DNA from 3 places in the Aminobacter sp. NyZ550 genome. Region 1 is predicted to be linked to each of the others. Evidence: riboswitches for the same ligand, from Rfam matches in the RefSeq annotation. Region 1 holds a riboswitch; each other region holds the start of a gene.

Region 1 (4,045 bases):
ATAGTCGCTGATGTTTCCCTTGGGTCAATTAGATCGATGGATTGACGTGGATCGCAACAGGCTGTGTCAGCCCATCGGACCTGTGCCCGACGACCCCAGGCGCCGCTGCCGCTGCTGCGCGTTTCAGCCTTGGCTTCCAGCCAGTGGCGGATATCGGCGGGAACATCCGCCGTTACGTTGAGCAGCGGATTGCGCGCCGTGCCTGGTAAAGACGTCGTGATAGTTGACGATCGACAACGGCAAGCGTTGCTGTTCGGCCGGAATCGGGTCGAACAGGTGGTGCGGAAAGTTGTGCGGTGCCGACAAGGTGCGCATCGTCAGGCCGCTGCCCGGTATGGCCAGCGACAGGCAGGCCTGCGAACTGTCCCACAGCTCGCTTCCCCGGGCGGAAACGCGCCGTGGCCCGCCTCGACACGATGGCTGACATTGGGCGCGAGCTTTGCTGCCACCGAACGCTCGAAATAGCCGAGTAGCCGAGGATACGGTCTTCTCGCCGAACCACGACGAGGCCGCCATCGTAGCTCGCTTTGACCCCAGCCTTGTCGACGGTGGTCTCGATCATTGGCACCAGGTCGTAGTTGACGCCCAAGGTCCGGGACGGCGCCTGCCAATAACCGTCCCGAGGATCGGTCGTCGCGGCCATATGTGCGCATGCCCTTGACGTCGACGGAGCCGAAGGGCGGCCGCAGCAACTTCCAGTGCCAGATCAGGTTCACGGCAGAACAGCATGTCGCTGTCCAGGCCGATAAAAGGCAGGGGCAAAAAGCAGGTGGTGGCGGAACGACACGATCCCCCTTGTTTTCAATGGGCCTTCACCGCAGCACCTGCTTGCGGCCGGTGGGGTGATAGGCAAAGTCGTCGACCACCGCGCCGCCGAGCAGATGTTCGGTGACTATGCGGTCGACGGCGGCCTCGGTGACCCCGCCGTAATAGGTGCCTTCGGGAAAGACCTGCAGCACCGGTGCCAGGTTACAGGGGCCAAGGCAGGTCGATTTGGCGCTCATCGTGCCGTCGCCGGTCACGCGCAGCTTCTGGCGGTCCTGCTGGTTGCGCAGGTGGCCCCAGATCAGGTCCGCGCCGGCGGCATTGCACGGGCCGCCCTGGCAGACCAGCACGCGGCGTTTCTGCGCCGGCACGAGCGAGCCCTCTGGCGCCAGCCTGTCGAGCGGCGGGATGGGCGGCGTCGCGTCGGCACCGGTGACGAGGTCGGCCATCATTGCAGCCAGCAGCGGGCTTTCGGCGAGGCCCCGCGCGATGCGCACCGTCGGCCAAGGTGCCGCGTCCTCGGTCTGCCACCGGCGCAGCGACTTGGTGAGCCAGGCATTGAAGCTGGGCTCGATCGGCAGCATAAGCGGCAGGATGAGGATATCGGAGAAATCCTGCTGGCGAAGTGCCGCAAGCGCCTCGCGCAGCGACGGCGTGCCTTGTTCGGTGAAGCCGAAGCTGGTGTGATCGACGCCGGGCAACGCCGCGGCGAGATCACAGAGCTGCTGCATCTGCCTGTAGGGCGCGGCAGCAAAGGCCGACTTGGCGACGAGCACGATGGCACGTCTGGCCTGGGACTGCGCGGTCTCAACTTCTGTATTGTGCAAACGATCGATCCCTGGCCTGACTGCGGTCGGGATTGTCGCAACGCATGTTGGTGGAAGGCGATGGCCGATAGCGCCGCCTGCACGAACCTGCGCTCCGGTGGTACACCCCGCCCACGGAACATCACTCGGTCAGGCAGGTCTCCTGGCTCGCGGGTCTCGGCTCATTGCCTGCCTTCCCGGCCGTCGGCCAGTGACACAATCGGCAATGCGGCTCACCGCTTACAGTTGCGGGGCAGCTTCGGTTTCGCACCGAATTCCCTCTTAGCTTCCGCCCGAAAGCAGAAGAACCATAACCGCGCGGCAAGCTATATGCGGGCAGACGCAAGTCAAGGGTTGTCGATGGACACGTACCTAGGCCAGCAATGCGCTGCCTTGCGATCGCTTGGCGTTGCTGGACATGGTCCAGCGATGGACGACGATTGCCAAGCAGCCCTTCCGATCATGACCGTGCGCCATCGGGGCGCATTGGTAGAGACCGGAGATGGACATGCACCCCAAGCGGAATAAGCCCAGGAATGCCAGGGCCGGCTGCCTTCTGTGCAAACCGCACAAGGCGAACGGCGCCTGCCCGAGGCATATCGACATGAAAATCGGCAACCGGCGTCGATATGAAGCGGGAAGCTCGCAGTTGCGATGTGAAGGCGTCCGCGGCTGATAAGCTTGTCTGCGCGACATCGGATGTGCGAGGGGACGCGCCCGCCCATTGATTGGGGGGGGGCAGGGCGGGCGCTAAGCTCGGGTGGTCCAAGGTGGGGTAAGGACGAGGTGAGCCTGTAGGTCGTTTAGAGGTTCCTAACGTAAGGTCAACCAACGCCAGCGAGCGGACGGCGCGGTCGTTCAACTTCTCGTGTAGAGCGGCTGGATCGCAAGCGGCGTCGAGCCCGTTCAGGGCAATCTGAGCGGCCGTCCACCGGTGCGTTGCCAGGACACCGGCGAGTGTCGTGAGTTACCGCCAACGTGAAGACGCTGGGAACGGCCACCAGGCGGGTCGCCAGAATGATTGCAGAGCAGCTTTGGCCTGTTTTCGTGGGCACCCCACCAATGTGGCCCGGCATGCAATCGCGACAGCCACAGGCGAGGATCGGAGGTGTCGATGATGTGCGCGGCGGCGGCTCACCGCGTGGGCGAACGCTTCGCCGAAGGCGTTGGAGCAGGCGCGCGACGAGCTTGCCGCACATGCGCGCCGTTGGCAGTGAGGACCGAAGTTACCGCTTCGCGGTGTCCGCGCTGCTCGCCAGGCTGGCAGGAAGGGGCTTGCTCGAGCATTTCAGATGCATGTCCCGGGCGAATTTCTTGCGCATCTTGGCGCGATGCTCCTTGCCGGCCATGGCGATGCCGAGCCCGTATGGGCCAAGCAGCAGCCCTGCCGATACGCTCAGGGTTTCTTTCTCTTGCGCTGCGTAGTTCGCCGCCTCAGCTCGAGCTTTCGTGCAGTCCGCTGACCGCCATTTGGAATCCTTGGCAGAGAGTGTGGTGGCATAGTCGGCGGGCTGGGATGCACAGCCGGCAACTGCGAGCATCGTCACCGCAGCGAGCAGTCTGGCCTTCATCTATGAGTCCTTGCTAAACATCCGTCCATCAACACAGACAGGGCTGATTCCGCAAGGGGCGGCGGAAGAACACCAACATAGGAATATGCCTCTTTATCATAAGGAAACAAAGTTGCCTGAATTGAGGGCGTCGGCTATGCAGGGGTGTCTTAAGGGAGGAGAATGCCATGGCGAACAAAACAATCCTCAAATTTGGCCAGCCGGAAGGTGCAGATTCCAACGACCTACCGGGATGGGTGGTGGTCGACGGAAAGCCGACGATGAAAACGGCCGTCCAGCATACGACCGGGGATGGCAAGGTGCTGTCGGGAACGTGGCAGGCCACGCCAGGCACCTACCACGCCAGCTACACCGACTACGAGTTCGTCCACATGATCTCGGGTCGCATCATCATCACGCCGGATGGCGGCGCGCCCGTCGAGGTTGGGCCGGGCGACGCGTTCGTCGTGGAAGCGGATTTCAGGGGCACCTGGAAGATCATCGAGCCGGTGACGAAGCACTTCGTCGTTACGCTGGGATCGTAGGAAACACCGCGCAACCGGCGGGGATATCTCCATCGGCTGTCGAAGAAGGCTGCCGGCCGGCTCGTGCACGCGGGCGAACGCCTGATTGATTCGACCTGGTTCCGACAGTGAGCGGAACCAGGCGCACCGGTGATGCCTTGCTGGCTTAATTTCCTTGGGAAAAGGCTGGTGCAGCTTTGAATGATCAAACAACGCGAGATGCATCGCGCATGTTGCGTTCCCCGGCCGAGAATGAGCATTTTTCCAAGCTTTGCGGCCAGGACTATCGCTCGCTGCGCGACCACCACAACATCACCATCGACCTTGTCCGCGGCTGTTGCGGGCTACCACCTGTGCTTGCAGAAGGTTGACCTTTGCCCGATCTGGTTTATTTAGGCCC
Region 2 (4,045 bases), 360 kb from region 1:
GCGCAAGATACCGCTCGGCGATTGGCGGATACTGATGCGGATCATGGGCATCTACCGCCGTAAGTTTTTTCTTGCCATTGCACTTTCGCTAGCCGGAATCGTGCTCTCGGTGACGGTTCCGATCCTTTCGCAGAAGATCGTCGACAGCGTCATGGTCGGCAAGGACGGTTGGGCAGCGACCCAGTTCGCCGCCATCGCCATCGTGGCGGCGGTTATCAGGCACATGACCTCACGCTGGCACAACTCGCTGATCAACGACGTGGACGCAAGGTTCACCGCCCGGCTGTCGAGACGCATCTACTTCCGCCTCATGCGCATCCCCTATGAGAGTTCGGCATCCGCAGGCGGAAGCACGATCAACCTCCTCAACGAATCCCAGCGTGTCGCCACCTTCATGCTGAGCGCTGCGCCGAATTTCTTCCTCACCATGTTGGGTGCTGCCGTCTCGTTCGCCGTGGCGCTGTACTACGACTATCTCATCTGCCTGCTGGCCTTTGTCGTTGCCCTGATCTTCGCCGCCTTTGCCCGCAAGACCAATGCCCAGCTGGGCGAGGCGAGCCGCAGCTCGTTCCGCCTCAACGGCGCTCTGCAGGGGGCGGCCGCTGAAACGGTAGGCAACATCCGCGGCATCAAGTCGAATGCGGTTGAGCGCTTCTTCATCGGGCGCTGGTCCGCGAAGTCGGCCGAAGCCATCAAGGCGCGCTGGCACATACTCGACCTCTCGCACTCCTATTCGTTCACGCTTGGCCTGCTGAGCGAGATCCTGACGCTGCTCGTCGTCCTCGTCGGCTGCTGGCGCATCCTGCGCGGCGATCTCACGATCGGTGGCCTGCTTGCGCTGCAGCTGCTCGTCACCCGAGCGACCATGCCGATGCTGACCAGTGCCGGCATCCTGATCCAGTTCCATTCGGTGAGCGCCACCGTCTCGGCCCTCGCGGCTTTCCTCAAGCGCCAGCCGGAGCGCGCCATCGTTGCCCCGGCGCTGCGTGCTGCTGATTTCGGCCCGATCACGGTCGAGGATCTGACCTTCCGCTATCCCGAGGCGACGGCTGCGGCACTCAACGGTGTCAGCCTGGTGCTGCCGGCGACGGGCGTCGTGGCGATCGTCGGCCGCAATGGCTCCGGCAAGTCCAGCCTGCTGCGCGTGCTTTTGGGACTGGAGCGCGATCATGCCGGCAAGGTGGCAATCGGCGGCATCGACGTCCGCGCCTACAATCCGCGCTGGCTGCGCGGCCGCATCGGTGTTGTCGACCAGGAGACGTCGCTGTTTTCGGGTACCATCCGCGAGAACCTTCAGGCGTCGCTGCCGCGCCCGCTTCGCGACGACGAGATCGACAAGGCGCTGGCGTTTTCCTCCGCCGACAAGTTCACCGCCGGCCTGCCCAAAGGCATCGACACCGAACTGGTGCAGGCAGGGCAGAACCTCTCCGGCGACCAGCGCCAGCGCCTGGCGATTTCGCGCGCCGTGCTGCGCGATCCGCACATCGCCGTTTTCGACGAACCTACTTCGGCGCTCGACGCCGAATCGGCGATGGCGCTCGAGCGTGAGCTGCTGGCCTTCGGCCGCGACCGCCTCGTCATCATCGTCACGCACCATCTGTTCTCGGCGCGTTCGGCCGACATGATCGTCGTGCTCGACGACGGCAGAATCGTCGGCACGGGCAGCCATGAGGCTCTGAATGCCGAATGCCCGGTCTATCAGGCGCTGTGGCGCGACTACGTCAGGGATTGATCGGCCGCCGGCGTTGATCGGTCGATGAGGTGGAAATGATTCTTCCACCTGTTGACACGACACCGGGCAGTCATACTACATGTAGACATCGTGGTCTTCCGAGTTGATTCCAGCTCGGGAGCTAAGAGGGAAGCCGGTGCGCGATTTCGCAATGCCGGCGCTGCCCCCGCAACTGTAAGCAGTGAGTTGCTGTCGCGTAGTGCCACTGGCGCCAATGGGCGCTGGGAAGGCCAGACAGCGGCAATGACCTGCGAGCCAGGAGACCTGCCGCGATCGAGTCTGAACGTCCACGGGCGGGGTGTCCGGTGGTGCGCTTGCGTTCCGCCGGCTTGCGCCGGCTGAAATCCGTCATGCGTCCGCCCAAGGCCCTTCGCCCCCAAACCATCGGGGAAGATGATGCCGGCGACCTCCACACTTCAATCCAGCGGAACCGACAGCGTTCCGTCCGCTCTCAGCCAGGGTTCCAAGACCGCGTCCGAACCTGGCTACCGTGTCATCCGGCGCAACGGCGCGGTGACGCCGTTCGACGCGACCAAGATCACTATGGCGCTGACCAAGGCATTTCTCGCCACCGAGGGTTCGGTGGCCGCCGGTTCGCGCCGCGTCCACGACGTCGTCGAGGAACTGGCCGGCCAGGTGTTCGCCGCGCTGACCAGGCGGGCAGATAGCGGCCGCACCTTCCATATCGAGGAAATCCAGGACCAGGTCGAACTGGCGCTGATGCGCTCCGAGCATCACAAGGTCGCCCGCGCCTATGTGCTCTACCGCGAGGAACGTGCCCGCGAACGCGCTGCCGCCAAGGTCACGTCGGTCGAGGTCGCCGCACCGCCGCTCCAGGTCAAGGCCGATGACGGCAGCCTGGCACCGCTGAACGAGACGCGACTGGCACGCATTGTCGACGAGGCCTGCAGCGGGCTCGAGGCCGTCTCAGCGGATGCGATCCTGGCCGAGACAAGGCGCAATCTCTATGACGGCATCACCGTCGACGAGCTTTCGCTGGCGCCGATCCTGGCCGCCCGTACGCTTGTCGAAACCGAACCGAACTACGCCTTCGTCAGCGCCCGGTTGTTGCTAGACCGGTTGCGGCGCGAGGCACTGAGCTTCGTCTCGGCCAGGTCTGAGCAGGCCACCCAGGCCGAAATGACCGAGCGCTATGCCACCTATTTCCCCGCCTTCGTCGCCACCGGCATCAAGGCCGAATTGATCGACCCCGAACTTGGCCGTTTCGACCTTGCCAGGCTCAGTGCCGCGCTGAAGCCCGAGCGCGACCTGCAGTTCCAGTATCTGGGTCTGCAGACGCTCTATGACCGCTATTTCCTGCACAGCAAAGACAAGCGTTTCGAACTGCCGCAGGCCTTTTTCATGCGCGTGGCGATGGGCCTGGCAGGCCGCGAGATCGACCGCGAGAGCCGCGCCATCGAGTTCTATGATCTTTTGTCGTCCTTCGATTTCATGGCCTCGACGCCAACGCTGTTCAACTCCGGCACGCTGCGCCCGCAATTGTCGTCCTGTTTCCTCACCACTGTCGCCGACGATCTCGACGGCATCTTCAAGGCGGTGAAGGACAATGCGTTGTTGGCCAAATATTCCGGCGGGCTCGGCAATGACTGGACCTCGGTGCGCGGCCTCGGCGCCCACATCAAGGGCACCAATGGCGAGAGCCAGGGCGTGGTGCCGTTCCTCAAGGTGGCCAACGACACGGCGATCGCCGTCAACCAGGGCGGCAAGCGCAAGGGTGCGGTCTGCGCCTATCTCGAGACTTGGCACGTCGATATCGAGGAGTTCCTCGACCTCCGGAAGAACACCGGCGACGACCGCCGCCGCACCCACGACATGAACACCGCCAACTGGGTGCCGGACCTGTTCATGGAACGCGTCGAGGCCGATGGCGAATGGACGCTGTTTTCGCCTGATGAGACGCCCGACCTGCACGACCTCTACGGCACGGCGTTCAAGGCGGCCTACGAGGCCTACGAAGCCAAGGCTTCGGCGGGCGGGATCAAGGTGTTCCGCACGGTCAGGGCGCTGGACCTCTGGCGCAAGATGCTGACCATGCTGTTCGAAACAGGCCATCCCTGGATCACCTTCAAGGACCCATGCAACATCCGCTCGCCGCAGGGCCATATCGGCGTCGTCCACTCGTCGAACCTGTGCACCGAGATCACCCTCAACACTTCGAAGGACGAGGTCGCCGTCTGCAATCTCGGTTCGGTCAATCTTGCCAATCATATCGCAGCCGAGGGGCTCGACATCGACCGTCTGGCGCGCACCGTGAAGACGGCGATGCGCATGCTCGACAATGTCATCGACATC
Region 3 (4,045 bases), 350 kb from region 1:
TCACCGATGCCAGCCGCGCTGTTGGCGTGGTGTCCAACCTGCTGTCCCCTGAGGCCAAGGGCGGCTACGTTGAACAGGTGCAGGCCGAATACCAGAAGGTCGCCGACGCCCATCACCGCGCCGAAGCTGACAAGCAGCGATTGCCGTTGGCCAAGGCGCGTGCCAATGCGCACAAGGTCGACTGGTCATCTTATGCGCCGCCGAAGCCAACCTTCCTCGGCACCAGGGTGTTCGAAGCCTGGGACCTGGCCGAACTCGCCCGCTACATCGACTGGACGCCGTTCTTCCAGACCTGGGAACTCAAGGGCCGTTACCCCAAGATCCTCGAGGACGAGAAGCAGGGCGCCGCGGCGCGCCAGCTATTCGACGACGCGCAGGCGATGCTGCGCAAGATCATCGACGAGAAGTGGTTCGCGCCCAAGGCCGTCATCGGCTTCTGGCCGGCCAATTCGGTCGGCGACGACGTCAGGCTGTTCACCGACGAGGCACGCAGCGAGGAGCTTGCCACCTTCTTCACCCTGCGCCAGCAGCTGACCAAGCGCGACGGCAAGGCCAATGTCGCACTGGCCGACTTCATCGCTCCCGCCGACGGCGGCAAGCCGGATTATCTCGGCGGCTTCGTGGTCACTGCAGGCATCGAGGAAGTGGCGATCGCCGAGCGCTTCGAACGCGCCAATGACGACTACTCCTCGATCATGGTCAAGGCGCTGGCCGACCGTTTCGCAGAGGCCTTCGCTGAACGCATGCACGAGAAGGTGCGCAAGGAGTTCTGGGGCTACGCGCCTGATGAAGACCTCGCGCCCGACGACCTGATCGGCGAGCCCTATCGCGGCATCCGTCCGGCGCCGGGCTATCCCGCCCAGCCCGACCACACCGAAAAGGTGACCTTGTTCCGCCTGCTCGATGCCGAGAAAACCGCCGGCGTCAGCCTCACCGAAAGCATGGCGATGTGGCCGGGCTCGTCGGTCTCCGGCATCTATCTCGCCCACCCCGAGAGTTATTATTTCGGCGTCGCCAAGGTCGAGCGCGACCAGGTCGAGGATTATGCGCGGCGCAAGGGCATGACCGTCGCCGAGGTCGAGCGCTGGCTCGGGCCGATCCTCAACTATGTGCCGGCATCGTTCGCCGAAGCGGCCGAATAGCAACACGATGACATCACATGGGCTCTGTCGCCTTTGCGCTGAGCCCATGTCGTTTTCATGCTCGTGCCCGGCCACCAATCCGTGGTCTGATCCGGTCATGTTCAAGGTGCTGCTTCGAGTGTGAGACGAAGCGGAGAATTGGGAAGCCGGTGAGAAGCCGGCGCTGCCCCCGCAACGGTGGCGGAGTTATTGTTTCGACGGGAGACCACTGGGCAAGCCGGCCTGGGAAGGTGTCGAGACAGTCCGAAAGGACAGCTCCGAAGCCCGGAAACCAGCCTTGAACCTGACAGAACTCGACTGATCGCGGTGGGCGGTCAAGAGGCGGATCGTTGCTGCACGGACCTCTGCGTCCGCCGGCTGGCGTTCTTCCCAAATCAAGCCACCCGTTCAGTCCTTGGTGCGAGGACAGGACATGGATGCGAAGAACGAAATGCTGAAGCTGCTGCGCGGACGCCGCGACGGATTCAGCCTGGCACAGCCCTTTTACACCGACCCGGATTTCTATCGGCTCGACCTTGAGCTGATCTGGTACCGCGACTGGCTGTTTGTCGGCCATGACTGCGAACTGGCCAAGCCGGGCAGCTTCTTCACCGTCCAGGTCGGCGACTATCCCGTCGTGCTCGTCCGCGACCAGAAGGGTGAGCTGCGCGCCTTCCACAATTCCTGTCGCCACCGCGGCAGCCGCGTCTGCACGACAGAAAAGGGCACCGCGGCAAAGCTCGTCTGCCCCTATCACCAGTGGACCTACGAACTCGACGGCCGCCTGCTGTTCGCGCGCCAGATGGCGGAAGGCTTCGACAAGAGCCAGTTCGGCCTGAAGCCGGTCGCCTGCGAATCCGTCGGCGGCTACATCTTCATCTGCCTCGCCGACGAGCCCGCCGACTTCGCGCCGTTGCGGGCCATGGTCGAGCCGTACCTGCTGCCGCACCGGCTGCGCGAAGCCAAGGTCGCCTTCGAAAGCACAATCGTCGAGGAGGGAAACTGGAAGCTGGTCTGGGAAAACAACCGCGAGTGTTACCACTGCGCCGGCAATCACCCTGAGCTGTGCAAGACCTTTCCCGAGGCGCCGAACGTTACCGGCGTCAATGGCGCCGAAAGCGATCCCGAAATGCTGGCGCACTGGGCAAAGTGCGAGGCGGTGGGGTTGCCGAGCAAGTTCCGCATCGATGCCGGCGGCCAGTACAGGGCGACACGCGCGCCACTGCTGCGTGACGCGGTGAGCTACACCATGTCGGGCAAGCGCGCAGTGCGGAAAAACCTCTCCGACAGCGTCTCGGCCGACAGGATCGGCACGCTGCTGCTCTATCATTATCCGACAACCTGGAACCATGTGCTCGGCGACCATGCCGTCACCTTCCGCGTGCTGCCGATCAGCGCCACGGAAACGGCCGTCACCACCAAATGGCTGGTTCACAAGGATGCCGTCGAAGGCGTCGACTACGACCTGGCCGAACTGACCCATGTCTGGACCGAGACCAACGACCAGGACCGCCGCATCGTCGAGGAAAATGCCTTCGGCATCAAATCGCCGGCCTACGAGCCCGGGCCTTATTCGGAGGAACACGAGGGCGGCGTCATGCAGTTCATCGAATGGTACGTCGGCTTCATCGAACCGCGGCTGGCCGACGGCGGCAAGCCGGTCCTGCGCAACGTCGCCTGACCGGGAGAAGGGCATGAACGCGATGACCGAGCTTGGCCTTTACCGCAACCTCGACGAAATGGCGCCCTGGAACGACCGGCTCCAGGTGCTGGAGGTCATCGGCGTCACTGACGAGGCGCCCGACGTTAGGACCTTCACCTTCCGCTCCGACAACCAGACCTGGTTCCGCTACAAGCCGGGCCAGTTCGTGACGCTCGAACTGCCGGCCGAACCAGCACCCGTCATGCGCACCTACACCCTGTCGTCCAGCCCGTCGCGGCCGTTCTCCATCGCCGTCACCGTCAAGGCGCAGGCGGGCAGCGTCGGCACACGCTGGATGTTCGACCATCTGAAGCCGGGCGTCCGCATCAAGGCCTATGGCCCTTCAGGCGACTTCTCGCTGCACCAGCATCCGGCCGCCAAATATCTGTTCGTCTCGGCCGGGTCCGGCATCACGCCGATGATGTCGATGCTGCGCTGGCTAAACGACTGCGCGCCGTGGACGGACGTTGCCTTCGTCAACTGCGCGCGCCGTCCGGAAGAAATCATCTTCCGGAAGGAGCTCGAACTGCTGGGCGCACACATGCCCGGACTGTCGCTCGGTTTCATGATCGAGGAGCGGTCGAGCCGCGAAGGCTGGTTCGGCCATATGGGCCGCATCGATGCGGTGCGACTGCCGTTGCTGTCGCCCGACTTCCGCGAGCGTGAGGTGTTCTGCTGCGGCCCAGATCCCTTCATGCGCGCCGTGCGCGGCATGCTCGAGTCTTCCGGCTTCGACATGTCCCGCTACCATCAGGAAAGCTTTGCCGCACCTGCCGTCGAGGAGGTCCCCGCGCCGTTCTCGACGCCGGGCGGGGACAGCGAGACTGTGCCGGATGCCGTCCTGCCGGTTCGTTTCGCGTTGTCTGATGTCGACGCCGACTGCCTCTCCGGCCAGACCGTGCTGCAGACGGCGCGTGCTTCGGGCGTGCGTATTCCGGCGGCCTGCGAGTTCGGCCTATGCGGCACCTGCAAGGTCAGGAAGCTCTCCGGCGAGGTCGAGATGAGCCACAATGGCGGCATCCTCGACCATGAGATCGACGATGGCTTCATCCTTGCCTGCTGCTCGAAGCCGCTGTCGGCGATCGAGGTCGAGGCGTAGCGCAAGTCAGGAAAACCGTGCAGCGGTTTCCGTCCGGAGTTGGGAAAAGTCAGCGGTGGTGCAGCACCAGCGGCGCGCCGCCGACGTCGATGACGTCCATGCCGTAGCCGAAGACGCGGGCCA

What was found. A riboswitch is a leader RNA that binds a small molecule or an ion and turns the genes downstream of it on or off. The one in region 1 is predicted to bind cobalamin.
Region 2: another riboswitch for cobalamin. It lies ahead of N7E70_RS00960 (ribonucleoside-diphosphate reductase subunit alpha); the one in region 1 lies ahead of N7E70_RS26485 ((2Fe-2S) ferredoxin domain-containing protein).
Region 3: another riboswitch for cobalamin. It lies ahead of N7E70_RS00935 (aromatic ring-hydroxylating oxygenase subunit alpha); the one in region 1 lies ahead of N7E70_RS26485 ((2Fe-2S) ferredoxin domain-containing protein).

The regions. Positions count from the first base shown of each region.
Region 1 covers NZ_CP114190.1:5,337,333-5,341,377, reverse strand. The annotation lists gene N7E70_RS26490 (hypothetical protein) at 124-516, opposite strand; gene N7E70_RS26485 ((2Fe-2S) ferredoxin domain-containing protein) at 813-1,592, opposite strand; cobalamin riboswitch at 1,708-1,900, opposite strand; gene N7E70_RS26480 (hypothetical protein) at 2,798-3,142, opposite strand; gene N7E70_RS26475 (cupin domain-containing protein) at 3,310-3,666, shown strand; gene N7E70_RS26470 (hypothetical protein) at 3,876-4,016, shown strand.
Region 2 covers NZ_CP114190.1:194,378-198,422, reverse strand. The annotation lists gene N7E70_RS00965 (peptidase domain-containing ABC transporter) at 1-1,732, shown strand, start outside; cobalamin riboswitch at 1,807-2,018, shown strand; gene N7E70_RS00960 (ribonucleoside-diphosphate reductase subunit alpha) at 2,129-4,045, shown strand, end outside.
Region 3 covers NZ_CP114190.1:184,448-188,492, reverse strand. The annotation lists gene metH (methionine synthase) at 1-1,142, shown strand, start outside; cobalamin riboswitch at 1,230-1,436, shown strand; gene N7E70_RS00935 (aromatic ring-hydroxylating oxygenase subunit alpha) at 1,555-2,802, shown strand; gene N7E70_RS00930 (hybrid-cluster NAD(P)-dependent oxidoreductase) at 2,825-3,922, shown strand; gene N7E70_RS00925 (iron ABC transporter ATP-binding protein) at 3,972-4,045, opposite strand, start outside.